2 regions of the Bradyrhizobium sp. AUGA SZCCT0222 genome follow, and region 1 is predicted to be linked to the other one. Evidence: riboswitches for the same ligand, from Rfam matches in the RefSeq annotation. Region 1 holds a riboswitch; the other holds the start of a gene.
The links. A riboswitch is a leader RNA that binds a small molecule or an ion and turns the genes downstream of it on or off. The one in region 1 is predicted to bind S-adenosylmethionine.

Region 1 (11,143 bases):
GAACGCCCATGGCTTCCAGTTCGTGCCTTCCGACAACACTTCGTTGATCTGAGCGGCGTCGCGGCCTTCCTCGACGGCGATCTCATCCTCGATCCGCCGGATCGCGGCTTCAAGCGCGGCGACATTTGAGGCGGCGGCCTCGCGGGTGAGATGGGACGACCTCGTAATGAGGTCATAGGCGTCCTTGTAGATCTTGTCGCGGCCGAGGGTGTCCTTGCCGGCAACGGCTTTGGTCAGCAATGCATAATAATCCACGGTCATGGCCTGACCCCTGAAGAACTATCTGACGGGAGGCGCGTACTGGATGCCGCCCTGGGTCCAGAGCGCATTCAGCCCGCGTGGAATGCTGAGTTTCGACTGCGTGCCGACGTTTCTCTCATAGATCTCGCCGTAATTGCCGACCGCCCGCACGGCGCGCGCGGCCCAGTCATTGGCGAGGCCCAACTGCGCGCCGAATTCGCCTTCGGTGCCGAGCAGGCGTTTTATGTTGGGATTAGCTGATTTCACCGCATCGTCGATGCCAGCCTGTTTGACGCCAAGCTCCTCGGCATTGATCAATGAATAAAGCGTCCACTTGACCAGGTTGAACCATTGGTCGTCGCCTTGCCGCACCGCGGGTCCGAGCGGCTCCTTTGAAATGACTTCCGGCAGGATGATGTGGCTGTCGGGCGCAGAGAGTTTTAGACGCTCGGCGTAGAGCTGCGAGACGTCGCTGGTCAGCACGTCGCATTTGCGATCGTCATAGGCCTTGAGGCTTTCCTCGGCGGTGGCGAGCGCCAGCACCTTGAGCGGCATGTCGTTGGCGCGGAAATAATCCGCCAGGTTCAGTTCGGTCGTGGTGCCGGTCTGGGTGCACACGGTCTTGCCGCCGAGTTGCAGGGCGGTGTCGATTTTGGCATCCCGGCGCAGCAGGAAACCCTGGCCGTCGTAATAGGCGACGCCGGCAAACATCAGGCCGAGCGAACTTTCCCGCGACATCGTCCAGGTCGAGTTGCGCGACAGCACGTCAATCGTCTTCGACTGCAGCGCGGAAAAGCGCGTGGCCGCATCGAGCGGCGTGAATGTCACTTTTGCAGGGTCGCCGAAGATCGCCGCCGCGACGGCGCGGCAGATATCGACGTCGAAGCCGCTCCAGGCGTTCTTGTCATCCATGCTGGAAAAGCCCAGCAACCCCTGGCCGACGCCGCAATTCAGCGTGCCGCGCTCCTTGACGGCGTTCAGGGTCTGGGCTCGCGCCGGATCGCCGCTCGCGAACAGCAGGGTCAGCAACGCGATGACGGGAAAGATGATGGGTCGCTTCTTGGAGCCGGACATTTTTTCCCCGCGATCGGTGGCTGCAGCTTCTTCAAGTGGCGGCAAGTTCTTTGGCGGAAGTGATGTTGGCAAGCTAACACAAGTGGAAGCGTTACCAATGTGTTTCCGGAATGGCTCGCTTGCGCGAGGGGAACTGCGCGGCCGACCGTCATCGTTCCTTGCTGCGTTCCGGATCAGCCGGATGTCCGCACCACGGGAATAACGCTGGCGACGATAACGGTGCCAAGCCGGCTTGCGACTGCAAAACTTTCTCCGGCATCGATGCGCATCGCATGGCCGGCCGAGATCTCGCGGGCCTTGTCGTTGATCGCCAGTTCGCAGGAATCTGTCGCGGCATAGACGATGTGAATGCCGGCCGGGCAGGCGTGCGTTGCGCCGCTCAAAGGGCAGGAGAGGTCAATCGCCACGCGCGACCGGTCACCGATCAGATTGACGACTTCGACGGGGCCGGCTTCGATCCGGCTGACAATACTGGTTTCTCCGGCAAACCGGACCGGCCTGAACGGTTGCCTGACGTCGATCTCTCCAACGGGTGTCCCGAGCACGAGCCCCTCGCCGGACACCAGCACCAGCTGGCGGTCATAGCCGCTCAAATCCGAGAACGCGCCCGGCGTCACGATGGCGGTCCGGCTGAAACGCCAGACGATTCCTTCCCAACTGCCCGGCGCGAATCCAGGAAGCATAGCCGCGGCGATATCGATCGTGACCCCGCCGCCGTTCTTCCAGGGCATATGCCGGTAGCTGGCGGGATCGAGCGCCGTTAGCTGCATCCCGCCGGCAGAGGACTTCATTGCATGCGCCCAAACGGAGTTGCTCAGCTATCGATCCGGATCTGATAGCGCTCGGCGATATCAGTCAACTGGCCCCAGGTCGTGTCATCGATTTCGATGCCTTTGGCGATACGCTGCGCCCGCGCAAGCCGCTCGGGCTCACCGGCGATCAGCACCGGCGAATCCGATTCCGCTGGCTTGGCCGATTTCACCCAGGAAATCATGTCGTCGATCTCGGCCATCATGCTGTCGCGCGTCGAAAGCCTGATAGGGTCGATCACGATGCTCAGCATGCCATTGATGATGCCGCGTTCGGGCGGCGTCGATGTGGTGACGCTAGGCGAGCCGACAATGGCGCCGGCCAGGAGTTCGCACACCAGCGCCAATCCGGAGCCCTTGTGCTCGCCGAACGGCAGCACCACGCCGCGCGGGTCGGTGTACATGACGGAAGGGTCGGTGGTGGGCTGGCCCGCATGGTCGAGCAGCGCGCCGTCGAGCATCGGCTTGCCGGCATTATGCGCCACCCGCACTTTTCCCAGCGCCACGCGGCTGGTGGCGAAATCGAGCAGGATCGGCTCGTTGTTGTCGGTGCCGGGGATCGCGATGCAGACCGGGTTGGTCAGGAATCTTCCTTCGCGGCCGCGGAAGGGCGCAACGCCGGGTGAACCCGAAGCGACATTCACAAAATGCAGCGCCACCATGCCGGCGCGGGCGGCGATCTCGCCATAGGTGCCGACGCGGCCGATATGGTGCGCGTTGCGGAGCCCGTTGACCGCGACGCCATGTTTCCTGGCCGCCTCGATCGCCCATTCCACCGCCTGGCGCGCGACCACCTGGCCGTAGCCGGCGCGGGCATCCCACACCGAGATGGTGCCGGTGTCGGAGACGATCTCGGGCGTCTGGTTGATCTTCAGCGTGCCGGCGTCGAGGTCGCGCACATAGGCGACCAGCATGCCGACGCCATGGCTGTCATGGCCGCGCAGATTGGCCTCGACCAGATGCTCGGCCACGATGGCGGCTTCCGTCGGCGAACTGCCGCCGGCCGTGACGATGCGGTTTGTAAGCGCAAGCAGCTTCGAATGGTCGATGATCATGTTTCGCTCCGTCGTGAGCCGGTCTACTCCGGCTTCTTTGTTAAATTCGCGTGCGGGCGGCCGAAGTCGGGCGCCGCCGAATCCTGGCCGATCTCGACGATGCCACGGCGGATGGCGCGGGTGCGGGTAAAATGCTCGAACAGCGCCTCGCCATCGTTGCGGCGGATCGCGCGCGTGAGTTTTGAGAGGTCCTCGTTGAAGGTGCCGAGCATTTCCAGCACCGCTTCCTTGTTGGCCAGGAACACGTCGCGCCACATCGTCGGATCGGAGGCTGCGATGCGGGTGAAATCGCGAAAACCGCCGGCGGAGAATTTGATCACTTCCGACGACGTCACCTGCGCCAGTTCGTCCGCGGTGCCGACGATGGTGTAGGCGATCAGATGCGGCAGATGGCTGGTGATCGCGAGCACGAGATCATGATGGTCCGGCGTCATGATCTCGACCTTGGCGCCGAGGCCGGCCCAGAACTCGCGCAGCTTTTCCACCGCGGCGGGATCGGTCCCATCAGGCGGCGTGAGAATGCACCAGCGGTTGATGAAGAGTTCGGCAAAGCCGGAATCGGGACCGGAATGCTCGGTGCCGGCGACGGGATGGGCGGGAACGAAATGGACGCCTTGCGGAATATGCGGGCCCATATCGCGCGCGATGGCGCCCTTGACCGAGCCGACGTCGGAGACGATGGCGCCCGGCTCGAGGAACGGCGCGATCTCCTCGGCGACCGGTCCGCAGGCGCCGACGGGAATGCAGAGGATCACGAGGTCGGCGTCTTTGACCGCCTCCGCGTTGGTTTCGAGCACGCGATCGACCACGCGCAATTCTTCCACCCGCGCGCGGGTCTTGGCCGAGCGTGCCGAGGTGACGATCTCGCCGGCGAGAACCTGCGCGCGTGCGGCGCGGGCGATCGAGCCGCCGATCAGGCCGAAGCCGATCAGCGCGACGCGTTTGAAGAGAGGTTCAGTGCTCACGTGATGCTCACTTGCCCGCCACAAAGTCTTTGAGGCCGTCGACGACGAGGCGGTTGGCCTCTTCGGTGCCGATGGTCATGCGCAGCGCATGCGGCAGGCCGTAATTGTTCAGCGCCCGCAGCACCAGGCCGCGTTTTGTTAAGTAAGCGTCGGCATCCGCCGAGGTCTTGCCCTTCTCCTGCGGGAAATGGATGAGGACAAAATTCGCCACGCTCGGCGTCACCTTGAGGCCGAGCTTGGAAATTTCTTCGGTCAGCCAGTTGCGCCAGTGCTCCGTAAAGGTCTTCGACATCTGGACATGCGCGGTGTCCTCGATCGCGGCGACCGCGGCCAGCATCGCCGGCGTCGAGACGTTGAAGGGCCCGCGAATCCGGTTGACGGCGTCGACGATGTTGGCCGGGCCGAACATCCAGCCGATCCGCAACGACGCCAGCCCGTGAATCTTGGAGAACGTATGCGTCACCACGGTGTTTTCCGTGGTCGCCACCAGCTCGATGCCGAGTTCGTAATCGTTGCGCGATACGTAGTCGGCATAGGCGGCGTCGAGCACCAGCAGCACATGATCAGGCAATCCGGCGCGCAGCCGCTTGACCTCGTCGAACGGAATGTAGGTTCCGGTCGGGTTGTTCGGATTGGCGAGCCACACCATCTTGGTGCGCGGCGTGACCAGCTTCAGGATCGCGTCGACGTCGGCGGTGAAATCGGTCTCGGCCGCCACGACATTCTTGGCGCCGTTCGCCATGGTCGCGATCGGGTACACCAGGAAGCCGTGGCTGGTCGAGATCGCCTCGTCGCCATGCTTGAGATAGGTGTGCGCCAGCAAATTGAGGATTTCGTCCGAGCCGGCGCCGCAGATGATGCGGTTCGGATCGAGCCCGAAGGCGCGGCCGATCGCCTCGCGCAGCACCCGTGAGGTGCCTTCCGGATAGTCCTCCAGATGACCAGCCGCGTCCTTGTAGACCGCCAGCGCCTTCGGTGACGGGCCAAACGGCGTCTCGTTGGCGGACAGCTTGAACACCTTGCGGCCGGGCTCGGCCACCGGGCTCTTGCCGGGGGTGTAGGGCGCAATATCGAGAATGCCGGGGTTCGGCACGGGGCGGGACATCTTCTGGCTCCGGATCGTAGGGCGTCTATTTCAGGATTTGGCCGCCCCGTTCGGGGGCACCGTATAGCGTGTTGCGTGGCTGCCGACGAGGGCCGAGGAGCGCACCGACGCGCCGGCCTCGATCAGGGCTGTCTTGATCTTCTCAAGTCCGATGCCTGATATCGACACCAGCAGCGCGGCGCCGTCGAAGGCGGTATCGGGGACGGCGACGATCTCGGCGAGCGGCGCCAGCGCACGCGCGATCTCGGCGTTCCAGCCGGAGACGCGCACGCTCCAGGTTTCGACTTCGGTCACCATGGCGTTGTCGGCGACGCGCGAGACCACGAACACCGGCAAGGCCGCCGGATGGTCGGCGCGTTCGAGGAACGGCAGCCGCGCGATGATCTTCGGCGCGCCGTCGGCTTCGAGCGCAATCCACCACGGCGTACGGCTCGACGTCGCCGAGACCAGCGCCAGATCGCCCTTCGATTTCGCCACCGCTTCGACCGCGGCCTGCGCGCTGAAATGCCCGACGTATGGCACCACGAATCCGAAATGAAACCGCGCCGAATCGCGCATCGCGGATTCGCCGACCGACACATCCGCATGCATCGAGAACGGCGCCTGGACGTAAGTGAAGGTCGAGATGATGACGCGCCAGATGCTCTCGATGGTGTCGATGGGCAGGATGCCGCGGTGCCGCTCCACCAGCCGCCGCATCATGTCGGCCTCGCGCGCCGGGCGGAACGCGGAGCCGACTTCCTGGGTCTCCTTGACCTGGATCAGCCGATCGATGATGTCGCCGCGCGCCATCAACAGGCGGTGAACCTGCTCGTCGATGCTGTCGATCTCCTTGCGCAGCACCGCGAGGGAGGGCGGGGCGGGGGGTGCCTTCGAGGGTCCCTTGGACATGTTCTAGCCTTTAGCGCCGGGGGCCGAAATCACCGGCAAATACAAGGGCATTGATTAGGAAAGACGGCCGCCGAAAGCAAAGAGAAACATCGGCAATGATGGCGCGCCCGGCCGGTTAACCATGGCCCGCCTTGACGAAAAGCTCCCTTCGGACTACCTTTAGCCCATTCCGTGGTCATTTGAGCCGGCCGGCTTGCAGCCACGTTAAACAACTCGCTAAACAGGCCGGGGACAGAAGTGATCCCGGTCGAACCTTTGTTCAGGCCGGGTTTTTTTTATGGCCTGATTTCTGTCCGGGAGGGCCTCAGCTTTCGAGGTCGGTGGCCGAGATGACAAACGTTCAGTCGATACCAAGCCCCTCGATCCATAGTGAGGATCGGGCCCACGAGTCGGATCATCCGACTTCGCAGGTCGCGAAGTTCGGCGCTGACCAGCCGCTCAAGCTCGATTGCGGTGTCGATCTGGCGCCCTTCCAGATCGCCTACCAAACCTATGGCGAGCTGAATGCGGACCGGTCCAACGCCATTCTGGTTTGCCATGCGCTGACCGGCGATCAGCATGTCAACAATGCGCACCCCGTCACCGGCAAGCATGGCTGGTGGGACACCATGGTCGGCCCCGGCAAGCCGCTCGACACCAACCTCTACTTCATCATCTGCAGCAACGTGATCGGCGGCTGCATGGGTTCGACCGGCCCGGCCTCGACCAATCCGGCCACCGGCAAGTTGTGGGGGCTGGATTTCCCCATCATCACCCTTCCCGACATGGTGCGCGCGCAGACCATGCTGATCGATCGTCTCGGCATCGAGACGCTGTTCTGCGTGGTCGGCGGCTCGATGGGCGGCATGCAGGCGCTGCAATGGACCGCGGCGTATCCGGCGCGCGTGTTCTCGACGCTGGCGATCGCATGTTCGACGCGGCATTCGGCGCAGAACATCGCATTCCATGAGCTTGGCCGACAGGCCGTGATGGCCGATCCGGACTGGCGCGGCGGCCGCTATTTTGAACATGGCACGCATCCGCATCGCGGCCTCGGCGTCGCGCGGATGGCCGCGCATATCACCTATCTCTCCGACGCCGCACTGCACCGCAAGTTCGGGCGGCGGATGCAGGACCGCGAGTTGCCGACGTTTTCGTTCGACGCCGATTTCCAGGTCGAAAGCTATCTGCGCTATCAAGGCTCGTCGTTCGTCGAGCGGTTCGACGCCAACTCCTATCTCTATCTGACGCGCGCGATGGATTATTTCGACATCGCCGCCGACCATGATGGCGTGCTCGCCAAAGCGTTTACCGGCATCCAGACCCGCTTTTGCGTGGTGTCGTTCACGTCGGACTGGCTGTTCCCGACCGCGGAATCACGCGCGCTGGTGCATGCGCTCAACGCATCGAGCGCGCGGGTGTCGTTCGCCGAAATCGAAACCGACCGCGGCCACGACGCCTTCCTGCTCGACGTGCCCGAATTCTTCGACATTTCGCGCGCTTTTCTGCAATCCGCGGGCAAGGCGCGCGGCCTGAAAACGGCTGGTGGTTGACATGTCGATGTCTCAACAGACCCTGCCGCTCACCGGCGTCGAGCCGCACCGCACCGAGAACCTTCGCAGCGATCATCTGCTGGTCGCCGAAATGGTGCAGCGCGGCTCCAAAGTGCTCGACGTCGGCTGCGGCGATGGCGAGCTGCTGCAGATCCTGGAAAGCCGTGGCATCGACGGCCGCGGCATCGAGCTGTCGCGCGAGGGCGTCAACCGCTGCGTCGCCAAGGGCCTTGCGGTGGTGCAGGGCGACGCCGACACCGACCTCGTCAATTATCCCGACGACGCCTTCGACTACGTGATCCTGTCGCAGACGCTGCAGGCGACCCGGCAGCCGAGGGTGGTCTTGGAAAACCTGCTGCGGATCGGCCATCGCGCCATCGTCTCGTTCCCGAATTTCGGGTTCTGGCGGATGCGTCTGCAGCTATTGGTCGGCGGCCACATGCCGCGCACCGAAAACCTGCCCGCGACCTGGTACGACACGCCGAACATCCATTTCTGCACCATCAAGGATTTCGTCCAGCTCTGCGACGAGATCAACGTCAAGATGGAGCGCGCGGTCGCCCTCGATCTCTACGGCCGCCCGTTGCGGCTGAATTTGCCGTGGTGGTTCTGGAACATGTTCGGCGAGCAGGGTGTGTTTTTGCTGAGCCGGGCGGAGAAGGGAAAGTGACGCCGTAGGCGTCATCCCGGGATGGTCCGAAGGACCAGACCCGGGATCTCGAGATTCCGGGTTCGATGCTTTGCATCGCCCCGGAATGACGGAAGGAGGTCAACCCGCCACCATCGACCTTGCATCCCGCACCGGCCACCTCCCGGCCTCCACCAGCGCGATAAACCGCTCGACCATTTCATTGAACAGCGCCGGCTCTTCCAGGTTGAGCACGTGGCCCGATTTCGGGAAGAACGTCAGTCCCGCCGCCGGCAAATGCTGCTTCAGGAACAGGCTCGGCTCGATGCAATTGTCGTCCTCGTCGCCGCAGATGATCAGCGCCGTGTCGGCACGTTGCGGATCGCGTCGGTCAAGGTGTAGATCGAGGGCCGGCCGCCCTGAAAACTGCGCATGGTGTTGGCCGAGCCCTTGGCGTCATGGCGCGCCAGCGCGGCATAGAAATCGGCGTGGCCGCGCGGGTCCTTGACCAGGAACGGAATCCGGCTCGGCGCCTCGCGCGTCACCTTGGCGACCTCCACCGAGCCGATCTTTTCGTACTGCTCGGCATTGGCCAGGCATTGCTTGCGGAAGGCTTCGAGATTTTCGATTGCAGAGCCGGAGCCGACGCCGGCCAGCGTCATCGACAGCGCGCGCTCCGGGGCGTTGAGGCCGATCTGCAGCGACGAATAGGCGCCCATCGACAGGCCGATGAAATGCGCCTTGGCGATCCCGAGATGATCGAGCACGGCGAGCGCGTCGGTGTAGAAATGCTTGTAGGTGTACACGTCTGATGTCGGCGGCACGTCGGAAGGCGTATAGCCCCGCGCCGAATAGGCGATGCAGCGGTGGCCGCGCGAGAAGTAGCGCATCTGCGGCTCCCAATTGGTGTGGTCGGCCGCGAATTCATGCAGGAAGATGATCGGCGTTCCCGTGCCCGCTTCTTCGAAATGCAGGCGGACATTATCGCTGGTGACGGCATGGGGCATTTAAGGTTCCTCTTGGTTTTGGCGCGTTCTCCGGCCCCGAAAATTGCAGTTAATGCTCTGGGCCGCAATGCGGCAGGCTCGTTTCTTTTTGGCCATCAAATGGGCGCGGAATCACCCCGGAATCGTTTCCGCACCGCCGCATGAAATCTTCCTCTCGCCACAGCCAAAAATTCAAACCCGTCGCCGCGTTCGTTTGTTCACGAACGCTGCGAGATAGTTGGTGTGTCATAGAGGATCAAAGATGCTTCAGTTGTTTGCGTTTCGCCGGTCGCTTCGTGTCCTTGCGCTGGCGTTGTGTTCGGTTTCGATCGCAGTCATTGCCACGCCGGCGTCAGCCCGGCCCCACCACGGCGCAGGGCGCCACGTCCGCGGCTACCACGCCGGTCACCATGCACGGCATTACGCCCGCCACCATCACCGGAAGATCGCGCGCCTGTCGCGCTGGGAACGCGGCGTTAAGCAAATGCAGGCCGGCGGCTTTGCCGATGCCAACGCTAACGCCGATGTCAACGTCACTTTCACCGATCATAATTCGACCCTGACGCCGCCCGGCGGCGTGATGGCGCCGAGCAGCTTTGGCGGCTCTTCCAACGTCGTCGCTGAGGCGCGGCGTTACCTCGGCGGCAACCCGACCGGGCGTGGCAGCCTGTGGTGCGCCCGCTTCATGAACATGGTGCTGCAGCATTCCGGCTATCGCGGCACCGGCTCGGACATGGCGAAATCGTTCGCCAGCTACGGCCAGCGCGTTTCCGGCCCGCAGGTCGGCGCCATCGCCGTGATGACAAGGGGCCGCGGCGGCGGCCATGTCGGCGTGATCACCGGCATCGACGCCAAGGGCAACCCGATCATGATCTCCGGCAACAACGGCAACCGGGTCCGGGAAGCGCCGGTCTCGCGCGGCCGGATCTACGCCTACGTGATGCCGACGAGTTGAAATCGTCACTGCAAAGGAACCGCAAGGTGGGCACAGGCGCGTCTGCGCCGTGCCCATCTTGGCCGGGCCCGCTTGCCGCCGCCGGGCGCGCGGGTATATTGGCCCGATGGCTGTCAGCTCCCCAGATCTGAAAGCGTTCCTGCTCGCCACGCCTTTCTTCGGTGGCCTCTCAGACGCAAGCCTCGATCTTTTGATCTCAATGCTGGCCGAGCGCCGCTTCGACGCCGGCGCCACGGTCGTCGCGGAAGGCGAGGCGGGTCGATCGATGTTCATCGTTCACTCCGGCCAGCTGGTGGTGAGCAAGCTGCTGGATTCCGGGCGCGTCCTACGCATGACGGGTCTCGAGCCCGGGGATTTTTTCGGCGAAATGACGCTGATCGAAATGCAGAACCGCTCAGCCACCGTCGTCGCGGAGAGCCCTACCGTGCTGTACGAGCTCACGGCCAGGCAACTCTACGCGTGCTACAAGGCCGACATCCACGCCTATGTGATGGTGATGCAGAACATCAACCGCGAGCTTTGCCGGCGGCTCCGCCGTGCCGACAGTCGCATTGCCGAGTTGCAGATGCTTCACGCCAGTGAATGACGCAGCCTCGCATGCATCAGGTGGGCGACAACATCTAGAGCAGGATGACTTTTGCTTGATTCGGCGCACGTCATCCTGAGGTGCGAGCGCAGCGAGCCTCGAAGGATGGGCCACGGGCCGTATCATCCTTCGAGGCGCGCAAGAGCGCGCACCTCAGGATGACGGTGGGAAAGTGCGTGTCGGCCGCCTCAAAACCCACCAGGCTGTAGCTCCCCACGGCAAATCGCAACCTCTGGTCAGACCGGGAACCGGCAGGGCCGGGCCTGCGCATTGCAGCCGCATTGGTTTCACTGAATGGCCACATCGGAATCAGACCC
Region 2 (11,143 bases), on a different contig from region 1:
TGGTGGGATCGAAGCGCGGCGCTTCGAGATGCCGCGCGAACACCATCCGCGCATCTGACTCGAGCGGATGATCGTATTCGCAGTAATAGCCTTCGAGGCCGTCCTGGCCGTCGACGCTTTGCTTGGTGCACACGAAGCCGAGATTCAAATTGCCGAGCGCCACGCCGTTATTGCCGTGCCATCCCCGCAGCATCGCGCGCGACACTTCGCCGGGCACGCCGCAGATCGCCGTGCCCCGCCAGATCCAGCGCGGCGGCGGATAACGGATCCAGGCCTTGCGATCGGTCTCGTACATGTACTCGACATGGACGCCGCCGATCCAGTTGGAGAGATAGTGATACTGCGCAGCCGCGACCGCCGGCGGCAGATGGCTGAGCCCGAGTTTTTCCAACCCCGGCAGGAAGCGTTCCTGCTGCTGGCGGCGAAACACCCGGAACACGAATTCGGCGGCGTCCGCCGTGCCGCGGCGGGAGACGACGGTGAGAACGAGGCCGGTGAAAAACGCGTGATAGAGATCAGCGATGCTGCGCCACTTCGCCCATTGCGCTTGCTGCGCGCGGTCATCCTTCGCCTCAGTCATCGCCATCCCGGTTCCCTTCTCTTTCCGCAAGCAGGCGTTGCGGTTCAATTCACGCGAATTTCATGGCAGGCACCGCGAACAATGGCCGGCTTTCCGCATTGGTGGAACGATATGCACCGCATTGTACATCGATATGCAAGGAGCCGTCATGCATAGCCATCTTCGGCTGGCGCTATGTCTGGGAGCGCTGGCGCTTCCTCTCGCCGCCTGTAACGAACAGGCTCCGTCGGGCTCCGCCGACCAGACCTATGGTCCCTCGCCCCAGCTACCATCGCCGCAAACCTCGTGGATACCGACCGTCAACATCGCCGCCGCCAAGGGCTGGCCCGAAGGCGGCAAGCCCACCGCCGCCAACGGCATGGCCGTGAATGCCTTCGCCAGCGGGCTCGAACATCCGCGCACGGTCTACGTGCTGCCAAATGGCGACGTGCTGGTGGCCGAGTCCAACGCCCCACCGAAACCGGACGGCGGGGGCATCAAAGGCTTCTTCTTCAAGTGGGCGTTAAGCCGGGCCGGCGCCGGCGTGCCGAGCGCCAATCGCATCACGCTGTTGCGCGACGCCGATGGCGACGGTACCGCTGAAACCCGCAGCATCTTTCTGAGCGGACTGAACTCGCCGTTCGGCATGGTGCTGGTGGGCGATGATTTCTATGTCGCCAATACCGACGCGATCATGAAATTTCCCTATCACGCCGGCGACACCAGAATCACCGCACCGGGCGAGAAGCTCGCCGACCTGCCCGCGGGCACCCTCAATCATCACTGGACCAAGGACCTGACCGCCAGCCCCGACGGATCGAAGCTTTATGCGACCGTCGGCTCCAACAGCAACATCGGCGAGAACGGCATCGAGGCCGAGAAGGATCGCGCCGCCGTATTGGAGGTCGATCGCGCCAGCGGCACATGGCGGGTGTTTGGCTCAGGCCTGCGCAATCCGAACGGACCTGCATGGAATCCACACACCGGCGAACTCTGGGTGGTCGTCAACGAGCGCGATGAACTCGGCAACGATCTGGTGCCTGATTACATGACCTCGGTGAAGGACGGCGCGTTCTATGGCTGGCCCTACAGCTATTTCGGCGACCGCGTCGATACCCGCGTCGAGCCGCGACGTCCCGACATGGTCGCCAAGGCAATGGCGCCGGACTACGCGCTCGGCGCGCATACCGCTGCACTCGGGCTGGCGTTCAACACGGGCGATCTGTTTCCGCAAGCGATGGCGGGCGGCGCTTTCATCGGCCAGCACGGCTCGTGGAATCGCAAGCCGCGCGCCGGCTACAAGGTGATCTTCGTGCCGTTCGAGGGCGGCAAGCCTTCCGGCAAGCCGCAGGACGTGCTGACCGGCTTTGTCAGTGATGACGGCGAAGCCCGCGGACGTCCGGTCGGCGTGCGGCTCGACAAGCAGGGCGCGCTATTGGTGGCCGACGACGTCGGCAACACGATATGGCGCGTGACGCCTTCGATGACGTCGGCTGCGCGGTAGGCACCAACCACCGTCATTGCGAGGAGCGTCGCGACGAAGCAATCCATCTTTGCTTGTGAGCATGGATTGCTTCGCTTCGCTCGCAATGACGAGGGTGAGAATTACAACCGGAAATGCTTGCTCAGCTTCAGGCCCTGCGCCTGATAGTTCGAGCCGATGCGCTGGCCGTACATGGCGTCGGGCCGCGCCAGCATCTTTTCATAGACCAGACGGCCGACGATCTGGCCGTGCTCGAGGATGAACGGCACTTCGCGCGAGCGCACTTCCAGGACGGCGCGCGAGCCCTGCCCGCCGGCGCCGGCATAGCCAAAGCCGGGATCGAAGAAGCCGGCATAATGCACGCGGAATTCGCCGACCAGAGGATCGAACGGCACCATCTCGGCGGCGTAATCCGGTGGAATCTGCACCGCCTCTTTCGAGGCCAGAATATAGAACTCGCCGGGATCGAGGATCAGGCTGCCGTCCGGGCGCGCCGCGATCGGCTCCCAGAATTCGTCGACCGCATAGCCGCCGCGGCGGTCGACATCGACCACGCCGGTATGGCGCTTGGCGCGGTAGCCGACAAAGCCGCCGGAATTCGCGCCGCTCAGATCGACGCTCAGCGCCACGCCATTGGCGAGATCGGCGTCGTCGATGTCGACCAGCCGCTCAGCCTCATGCAGCGCGTCCAACTCGTCCGCGTTGAGGATGGCGTCGCCGGTGCGGAAGCGCACTTGAGACAGCCGGGATCCCTCGCGCAGCAGCACTGGAAACGTCTTCGGGCTGATCTCGGCATAGAGCGGCCCGTGATAGCCGGCGCCGATCATGTCGAAGCGGCGGGTGCCGTCCGCGATCACGCGGGTGAACACGTCGAGCCGCCCGGTCGAGCTCTTGGGGTTGGCGGCGGCGACGATCTCCGGCGGCAGCGCGAGGCTCTCCAGCAGCGGCACGATGTAGACGCAGTTGGTTTCCAGCACCGCCCCGTCAGTGAGGTCGATCTCGTGCAGTTTCAGCTCGTCGATACGCTCGGCGACCGTCGCACCCGGCCCCGGGAGGAAGCTCGCGCGTACCCGGTAGGCGATGTCGCCGAGGCGAAGATCGAGGCTTGCGGGCTGGATCTGGCTCTCGACAAAGGGATAGGCCGGCAGGATCAGGCCCGCATCCGCCATCGCCGCGATCATGCGGTCGGGCAGAATTCCGTTGGCGTCGGGCGGCAGCGTGAAAGGCACGGCGGTCCTCAAGGGAGCCCGGGAGGATGACCCAGATGTCATCCAAACCTCATAAATATGGGCATTTAGGGGTTATCCGATGGCCGGCTTGACGAAAAGGGCGCGAGGGAATATCAGCATGACTTATCCCGTGGTGATTTGAGCCGGCCGGCTTGCAGCCACGTTAAATAAGTCGCTAAACAGGCCGGGGACACGTGTGATCCCGGCCTGTGGAAATTTTTCCAGGCCGGTTTTTTGTGACCATTTTCAATGGTGGTCACGACGGAGGTCACATGCCTGAGGCTAAGTCTACCACCCGCTATCGTCCCGAAACCCGCCTTGTCCATGGCGGCACGCTACGCTCGCAGTTCGGCGAGACGTCCGAGGCGCTGTTCCTCACCCAAGGCTACGTCTACGACAGCGCGGAGCAGTGCGAGGCCAGGTTCAAGGGCGAGGAGCCCGGCTTTATCTATTCGCGCTATTCCAATCCGACGATTGAGATGTTCGAGCGCCGCATGATCCAACTCGAGGGCGCGGAAGCCGCGCGCTCGACCGCGACCGGCATGGCCGCGGTGGCGACCGCGATCCTCGCACCGCTCCGGGCCGGCGACCACGTGGTCGCTTCGAAAGCCCTGTTCGGCTCCTGCCTTTACGTGGTGCAGGATCTCTTGCCGCGCTACGGGATCGAGACGACGCTGGTCGACGGTCTTGATCTCGACCAATGGCAGCGCGCGTTGCGGCCGAACACCAAGTCCTTCTTCCTGGAGAGCCCGACCAATCCGACGCTCGACGTGCTCGACATCCCGGCGATTGCCGAGATCGCGCACAGTGGCGGCGCACGGTTGATCGTGGACAATGTGTTCGCCACGCCGATCTGGCAGAGCCCGCTGACGCTCGGCGCCGACGTCGTTGTCTACTCCGCCACCAAGCACATCGACGGCCAGGGCCGCTGCCTCGGCGGCATCATCCTGGCCTCGGAAGCGTTCGTCGCCGAGCACCTTCATAACTTCATGCGCCATACCGGCCCGTCGATGTCGCCGTTCAACGCCTGGGTGCTGCTCAAGGGACTGGAGACGCTGGCGGTACGTGTACGCGCGCAGACCGAGACCGCGGGCAAGGTGGCCGATGCGCTGGCGAAGCATCCGAAGATTTCGCGGCTGATCTATCCCGGCCGTGCCGATCATCCGCAGGCCGAACTGGTGAAGCGGCAGATGCGCGCCGGCTCGACCCTGGTCGGCTTCGAGGTCAAGGGCGGCAAGCAGGCCGCGTTCCGCTGCCTCAACGCGCTGCAGATCTCGCGGATCTCGAACAATCTCGGCGACGCCAAGAGCCTCGTCACCCATCCGCCGACCACGACGCATCAGCGTCTGACGCCGGAGGCGCGCGCCGAACTCGGCATCAGCGAGGGCTTCATTCGCTTCTCCGCCGGGCTCGAGCATGCGGATGACCTGATCGAGGATTTCGAGGCCGCGCTGGAGAAGGCGTGAGGTGCTTGCCACCAACACCATCGTCGTCCCGGCCTTGAGCCGGGACCCATAACCACAGGGTCGTGTGAGTTAAGGAAGTCGTCGACCACTGCCTTTTAGCCGCACGGCCGCGGCGTATGGGTCCCGGCCTTCGCCGGGACGACGGCGGTGTGTAACGGCAACACGGCTACATCGGCCGGTACGTCCGCACGTTCGACGGCACGTTGACGCCGAGCTTGATCTGGCCGACCGAGCGGATGATGTCGTCGCCGAGCAGCTGCGCGAAGCAGGCGTAGCCCCAGTCGCTCATGTGCAGGCCGTCGGCGATGACGAAATTGTCCATCGGGATCGCCTGCTTCTCGTGCCAGTCGCGCATCACCTCGAAGCGCGGGAAGATGCCGACCTTGCGCAGTTCGGCGACCTTGTTGAGCAAATTGATCATCTTGCCCGCGCTCTCCGCGCGTTCGTTGACGCGCGGCGAATATTGCGGATCGATCAGCACCAGATCGGCGCCGGTCGCCTGAATGCGCGCGACACCGTCTTCCACCAGCTTGATGGTCTCAGCCGGATCGAGATTGCGCAGCACGGCATTGGTGCCGACCTGCCAGATCACCAGGTCCGGATGCATGTCGATGACCGAGGTCTGCAGGCGCTTCATCATTTCAGGCGCGTCCTCGCCGCCCTGGCCGCGATTGATCACGGTGATGTCGGCGGTCGGATATTGCCGGTGCAGCTGCGCTGCGAGGCGGTTGGGATAGTTGAATTCCGGCGAGGTCGCGCCGAAGCCCGCGGTCGACGACGATCCGAACGCGATGATCACCACCGGCTCGCCCGCGGCCAGCTTGCCCGCGACACGCGGCAGCGATCCCATCTTTTTGGCGCCACCCTTCGGCGGCAGGCAGGGAACACGGCTGAAGATGTCGGCGGCCGATTTCGCGACCTCTTTGGCCTTGTCGATCGCCTTGCCGGTAACGCTCCTCTGCGCCGCCGGACCGGACGGCTCGGCGGCCGCCACGCTGCCCGCACCCGTGGTCGACGCCGCCGGCGGCTTGGCGGCTTCAGTTTTGGCCGTGTCGGACAGCGTCGCCTGCTGGGCGGTCTGGGTCGCCTGCGCCTGCACCGGCAAAACGGACGCCGGCATCAGTAGCACCATCGCCGCGATGGCGAACGCTGCCAGCGATGTCGACGGCAAAAAAGGGCAGTAACGACTCATTTACGCTAGTTCCTCAATTCTGCTGGGCCGGGTTCACATGCGCCGCGTCGATCACGAATTTCGACAGCGCGCGGCCAAGGCAATCGTGCACCCGCTTGGCCAGGTCAGGGCCATGCGACGTGGTGGACAGGTCGAAATCTCCGGCGTCGCTCCAGTGCCGCATCATGGCGAAGCGGTCGAACAAGGGAATGTCGTGCTGCTGCGCCACCACACGGATATTATCCAGGTAGGGCGGCGCGGAAATCATCGTTTCAGTGCGCGGGCTGTATTGAAGATTCATCAGGATCACGTCGACCCCCGCCTTCTGCAACGCAGCAACGCCCTCTTCGACACCGGCGCGGAAATCATCGGGATCGATCGATCGGATAGCATCGTAGGTGCCGGTCTGCCAGATAACCAAAGTAGGCTTCTTTAGCTCGACCAGCTTAACAAGTCCGCCAGCGACCTCTTCGGCCGTCTTCTTGACCTGTAGTTCTACGGATACGTTCACGGCGACTTTCGGCAGCGCCTCCTTCAACATCGCCTGCAGCCGGCCGGGATAGGCGCTGGCTTCGGACGACGGGATGCTCGACGACCGGCTGCCCACCACCAGAATTTCCAGCCGGCGGTCGCCGGCAATGGCCGTCTCGACCTTGGGCAACTTACTCTCGGACGTCAGCAGATAGGCCGGAACCTCGCAATTGGCAGGGGCATCCTCGGCGCGCACGGGAGCCACGGCCAGCAAGCCGGCAATCAAGGTCAGCCCCAGGATCATCACCGGGTTGGACTTCATCAGCCCCCTCCCGCCATATCGGCGTTGCCAACAGCGCCCTTTTTCTTCGAGGCATTCTTGTCGGCGGAATGCTTGTACCACGAAATGACCCACGCCATGCCGGACATGATGAGTACCCCGGCGAGGCTGATCAGGAAATGCAGCCCCGCTCCACCGGAGATTTCGGCCAGCACGAAATGCCCGGCAAAGGCGAGGAAGACGCCGAGGCAGAATATCTCAAGCGAATGCTGCCCGCACAGGATCAATGGTCGCAGCCAGGGCGATTTCAGCCCTGGCCAGTCCTTGTGCAGGAAGCGGACGGTGATCGCCGCCAGCGCCAGGAAGTGCGCGAACCGCAGTACATCCAGATCGGTCTTGGTGATCGGGTACATCCACTGCTCGATCAGCTTCGGCATGAAGCGGCTCAGTTGCGGGATGTGCCAGGTCAGCGTGACGAAGAAGGCGGCCAGCAGATAGGCAATGCAGATCCACATGGTGATCCGCGAGGAGAGGATCGCCGACATCCGCTCGGCGCCGCCGAGCGCGCACCAGGCGCCGAACACGAACAGCAATTGCCATGCGAACGGATTGAAGGCCCAGAATCCGTTCGGATAGGCCGACAAATACAGATCGAACTGCCAGGTCGCCGCGTAGAGCGCCACCGACAGCGCCAGCGAGACGTCGGGCCGCCACTTCATCAGCCACAGGATGAGGGGCAGGAACAGCATCAGCACGATATAGAGCGGCAGCACGTCCATGTTGACGGGACGGAATCTCAGCAGCAAGGCCTGGATGATCGTGACATCCGGCTGCTTGAGGAAATCCATGATCCCCATTTCTTCCGAATACAGCGGGTTGTTGAAATTGGTGGCGACGTAGGAAATCTCCGCCAGGAAGATCGTGAACAGGAACACATGCGCCACGTAGATCTGCCAGACCCGCCGCATGATGCGGGCGGTGGCGATCACGAAGCCGGATTCCAGCATGGCGCGGCCATAGACGAACGCCGCGGTATAGCCGGAGATGAAGATGAAGATCTCGGTGGCGTCGGAAAAGCCGTAATTGCGGATCGTGAACCAGGTCAGGATGTTCGCCGGCAAATGATCGATGAAGATCAGCCACAGCGCCAGCCCGCGAAACAGATCGAGCCGCAATTCGCGCTCGCCGGCCGCCGGCAGCGTGATCGCCGGCGCGGAGGCTACCGCGGCGTTACTCACGGATGGTCCGGCAATTTGATCGGCAATGGACGACATCGGGCACCGTTTTGGCAGCGAATCTGACGCAAATTGCACGGCACGAGGGCACAATATCGGCCCCCCAAGCACGCAAGACAAGCCAGATACGGCGATCCGGACCGCGCGGGTGCGCCTTAGGGCGAAACTGTGTTGAAACAAGGATGGAATAGCGTGGACGCCCCGCCCCTGCCGGCCGGCCCCGCGATTGGTTCCATCGGCTTTCTTCGCTATGATGCGGCACAGGATTCTGGAAGCTTTTATTCATGTATCGCGCCGTCACCCGTCAGATCGAAGTCACCGTCGAACCGAACTTCATGCCGGAGCACCCGTCGGTCGCGAAGGGCCAGTATTTCTGGTCCTACACCATCGTCATCACCAATTCGGGCAATGAGACGGTGCAGCTGCGGACGCGGCACTGGATCATCACCGACGCCACCGGCCGCAAGCAGGAAGTCCGCGGCGAAGGCGTGGTCGGCGAGCAGCCGGTGCTGGCCCCCGGCGAACGCTTCGAATACACCTCCGGCGTGCCGCTCCCCACCGCGTCCGGCTTCATGACCGGGCGCTATCAGATGGTCAACGAAAGCGGCGAGAAATTCGAGATCGACGTGCCGACATTTTCGCTGGATAGCCCGGATAACAAGCGGGTGTTGAATTAGGGGGCAACGCACCCTCCACGCGTCGTCCCGGCGAACGCCGGGACCCATACCGCGTGATTTCTCGATAGAGCCTCGGTAACAGAGACCGTTCGCCAAACTTCTTCCTGTGGTTATGGGTCCCGGCGTTCGCCGGGACGACAGCGTTGCTTGTTGTCGCACCGAGGTCCAAACGTGGCTGCGCGTCCTCGCGACGCATGGCGCCCGAGCTTTGCCAGAAACTTCCGCGCCCTCTCATCAAGAGGGCGCAGCGAAGACCGGGTGCGCGCTGCACCCGCGGTCCCGTGTGCGGTTAGCACTAAGTAGGCTGCACACGAGCATACAGGGCAGCGGAGAACACCCGGCCTTCCCTGCGCAATGGCTTTACGGCTTATGCCGTGATCTCCCCGGAGACGAGTTCTTGGTTGACTCCGTCGCTGCCGTTCAGCTCTCGCCTACCCGACAGCTTGACACCTGCAACGGGTGCCAGGACCACACGGTTTTGCCGTACGCTTATCCACGCCATCGTCGAGGCGTAAACCAGCGTCCATCGCAACCCGTCCAACGTCCGTGACGACGGCCGACGCCCTCTGAGTGGGACGGGATGGCGATAGATGCGCACTGATTTGGGTCGGCCGACAACAGAACTATTTTTGATTTACGGAAATTTTCTGCTTGACACGATTTCCGTAATTCAGAACTTATTTGCCCGTCGGGTTATTTTGCCGCACCTCTCTCCGTCATTCCGGGGCGATGCGCAGCATCGAGCCCGGAATCCATCGGGCGGCCTGATGGATTCCGGGCTCGCGCTACGCGCGCCCCGGAATGACGGAGAGAGTCTTCGCGTGGTCCCGGATGTCGCTGCGCTCATCCGGGCTACCTGCTCTTCGTGCAACGACCGCTACCACGGACGGCCGCAACAGGAACCAAAACCCACACCATCCGTTGAAGGTCCGAAACCAAACCCTCGCCGGAGATTGTAATGGCCCCTCGCGCCTATTGGAAAGGCTCGCTGAAGCTTTCCCTCGTGTCATGCCCGATTGCGCTGTATCCGGCCTCGACCTCGGCCGAGAAAACCCGCTTCCACATGATCAACAAGGAGACCGGCAACCGGCTGAAGCAGCAGATGGTCGATAGCGAGACCGGCGATGTCGTCGAGAGCGACCAGAAGGGCCGCGGCTACGAGTTGAAGAAGGGTGAGTATGTCGAGGTCGAGAAAGAGGAGCTGGAGGCGGTCCAGATCGAGAGCAATCACACCATCGACATCGACAGCTTCGTGCCCCGAGACGAGATCGACAAGCGCTATCTCAACAACCCCTATTATATCGTACCCGACGGCAAGGCCGGTATCGACGCCTTTGCCGTGATCCGCGACGCCATGAAGGACCAGGACCGCGTCGCACTGGCGCGCATCGTGCTCACCAACCGCGAACACGTCATCGCGATCGAACCGCTCGGCAAGGGCCTGCTCGGCACCACGCTGCGCTACCCCTACGAGCTGCGCGACGAGGACAGCTATTTCGACGACATCAAGAGCCCCAAAATATCGAAAGACATGATCGAACTCGCCAGCCACATCCTCGATACCAAGGCGGCGCATTTCGATCCGTCCAAGTTCAAGGACGAGTACGAAAACGCGCTGAAGGCGCTGGTCCGCCGCAAGGCCTCCGGCAAGCCGCTGAAGGCCGCCCCGCGCGAGGAGAAGGCGGATAACGTCATCAACCTGATGGACGCCCTGAAGCAGAGCCTGAAAGGCAAGGCAGCCACCAAGCGGCGGGCGAGCGCGCCGGCCTCGCGCCGCGCGCCGCAACGGCGCGCGGCGAAGAAGGCGCACCGGTCGGCCGCGCGGGCCCGCAAGGCGGGGTAGCCCTCAATCCCTCCGTCATTGCGAGGAGCGTAGCGACGAAGCAATCCACAGTTGCTCTGCCGCGCCATGGATTGCTTCGCTTCGCTCGCAATGACGGTGTAGAACGCCTACTTCTTCGCCTTCCGCTTCTTCGACGTCTTCCGCTTCTTGGCTGTCTTCCTGGCCTTCTTCGGCACCTTCTTGCCCTTGGCGCGCGCCTCGGAAAGTCCGATCGCGATCGCCTGCTTCTTGCTCTTCACCGTCCTGCCGGAGCGGCCACTCTTCAAGGTGCCAGCCTTGCGTTTCTTCATTGCGCGCTTGACGTCGGCCGAAGCCTTCCTGGAATATTTTCGTGCCATGGATTACCTCCCGGTGTCCGGGAAAATAATCGTCGCATTGCACGAAGGTTCCGGCCCGCAACCCTCAGGCCACCGCGGCATGGAGTTCGGCTGAGGTCTTCGCGGCCCGCAGTCGCGCGAGCGTATCCGGCGATCTCAACGTCCGGGCTACCAGCGCCAAAGCTGTGAGCGCTTCGCTCTCCACTGCCGCAGGCAACAGCAGGACGAACACCACGTCCACCGCCCGTCCGTCGATGGCATCAAATTCGATGCCCTGCTTCAGCTTTGCAAGCAGCCCATAGGGCCGCTTCAAGCCCGTCAGCCGGGCGTGAGGAATGGCGATGCCATTGCCGGTCCCCGTTGATCCCAGTTCTTCCCGCTTCAGGAGATGCGACGTGACCTGATCGACCGC

Region 2: it holds a riboswitch for S-adenosylmethionine, as region 1 does, so the genes downstream of both, JQ629_RS05915 (O-succinylhomoserine sulfhydrylase) here and metX (homoserine O-acetyltransferase MetX) in region 1, are expected to answer to the same signal.

What each region holds. Positions count from the first base shown of each region.
Region 1 is NZ_JAFCLX010000047.1:1,502-12,644, reverse strand. Features, by position in the region: gene JQ629_RS29560 (L,D-transpeptidase) at 1-261, opposite strand, end outside; gene JQ629_RS29555 (amino acid ABC transporter substrate-binding protein) at 280-1,314, opposite strand; gene JQ629_RS29550 (HutD/Ves family protein) at 1,488-2,105, opposite strand; gene JQ629_RS29545 (malate/lactate/ureidoglycolate dehydrogenase) at 2,129-3,178, opposite strand; gene JQ629_RS29540 (prephenate/arogenate dehydrogenase family protein) at 3,202-4,143, opposite strand; gene hisC (histidinol-phosphate transaminase) at 4,151-5,248, opposite strand; gene JQ629_RS29530 (chorismate mutase) at 5,279-6,139, opposite strand; SAM riboswitch at 6,301-6,380, shown strand; gene metX (homoserine O-acetyltransferase MetX) at 6,469-7,671, shown strand; gene metW (methionine biosynthesis protein MetW) at 7,679-8,341, shown strand; partial or broken gene JQ629_RS29515 (alpha/beta fold hydrolase) at 8,441-9,306, opposite strand; gene JQ629_RS29510 (TIGR02594 family protein) at 9,548-10,240, shown strand; gene JQ629_RS29505 (Crp/Fnr family transcriptional regulator) at 10,347-10,826, shown strand.
Region 2 is NZ_JAFCLX010000005.1:101,114-112,256, forward strand. Features, by position in the region: gene JQ629_RS05900 (hypothetical protein) at 1-580, opposite strand, end outside; gene JQ629_RS05905 (PQQ-dependent sugar dehydrogenase) at 729-2,063, shown strand; gene JQ629_RS05910 (2'-deoxycytidine 5'-triphosphate deaminase) at 2,165-3,313, opposite strand; SAM riboswitch at 3,392-3,471, shown strand; gene JQ629_RS05915 (O-succinylhomoserine sulfhydrylase) at 3,544-4,737, shown strand; gene JQ629_RS05920 (SGNH/GDSL hydrolase family protein) at 4,904-5,929, opposite strand; gene JQ629_RS05925 (SGNH/GDSL hydrolase family protein) at 5,943-6,701, opposite strand; gene JQ629_RS05930 (OpgC domain-containing protein) at 6,701-7,933, opposite strand; gene apaG (Co2+/Mg2+ efflux facilitator ApaG/CorD) at 8,179-8,571, shown strand; gene ku (non-homologous end joining protein Ku) at 9,530-10,414, shown strand; gene JQ629_RS05945 (DUF6496 domain-containing protein) at 10,522-10,752, opposite strand; gene JQ629_RS05950 (PTS sugar transporter subunit IIA) at 10,817-11,143, opposite strand, start outside.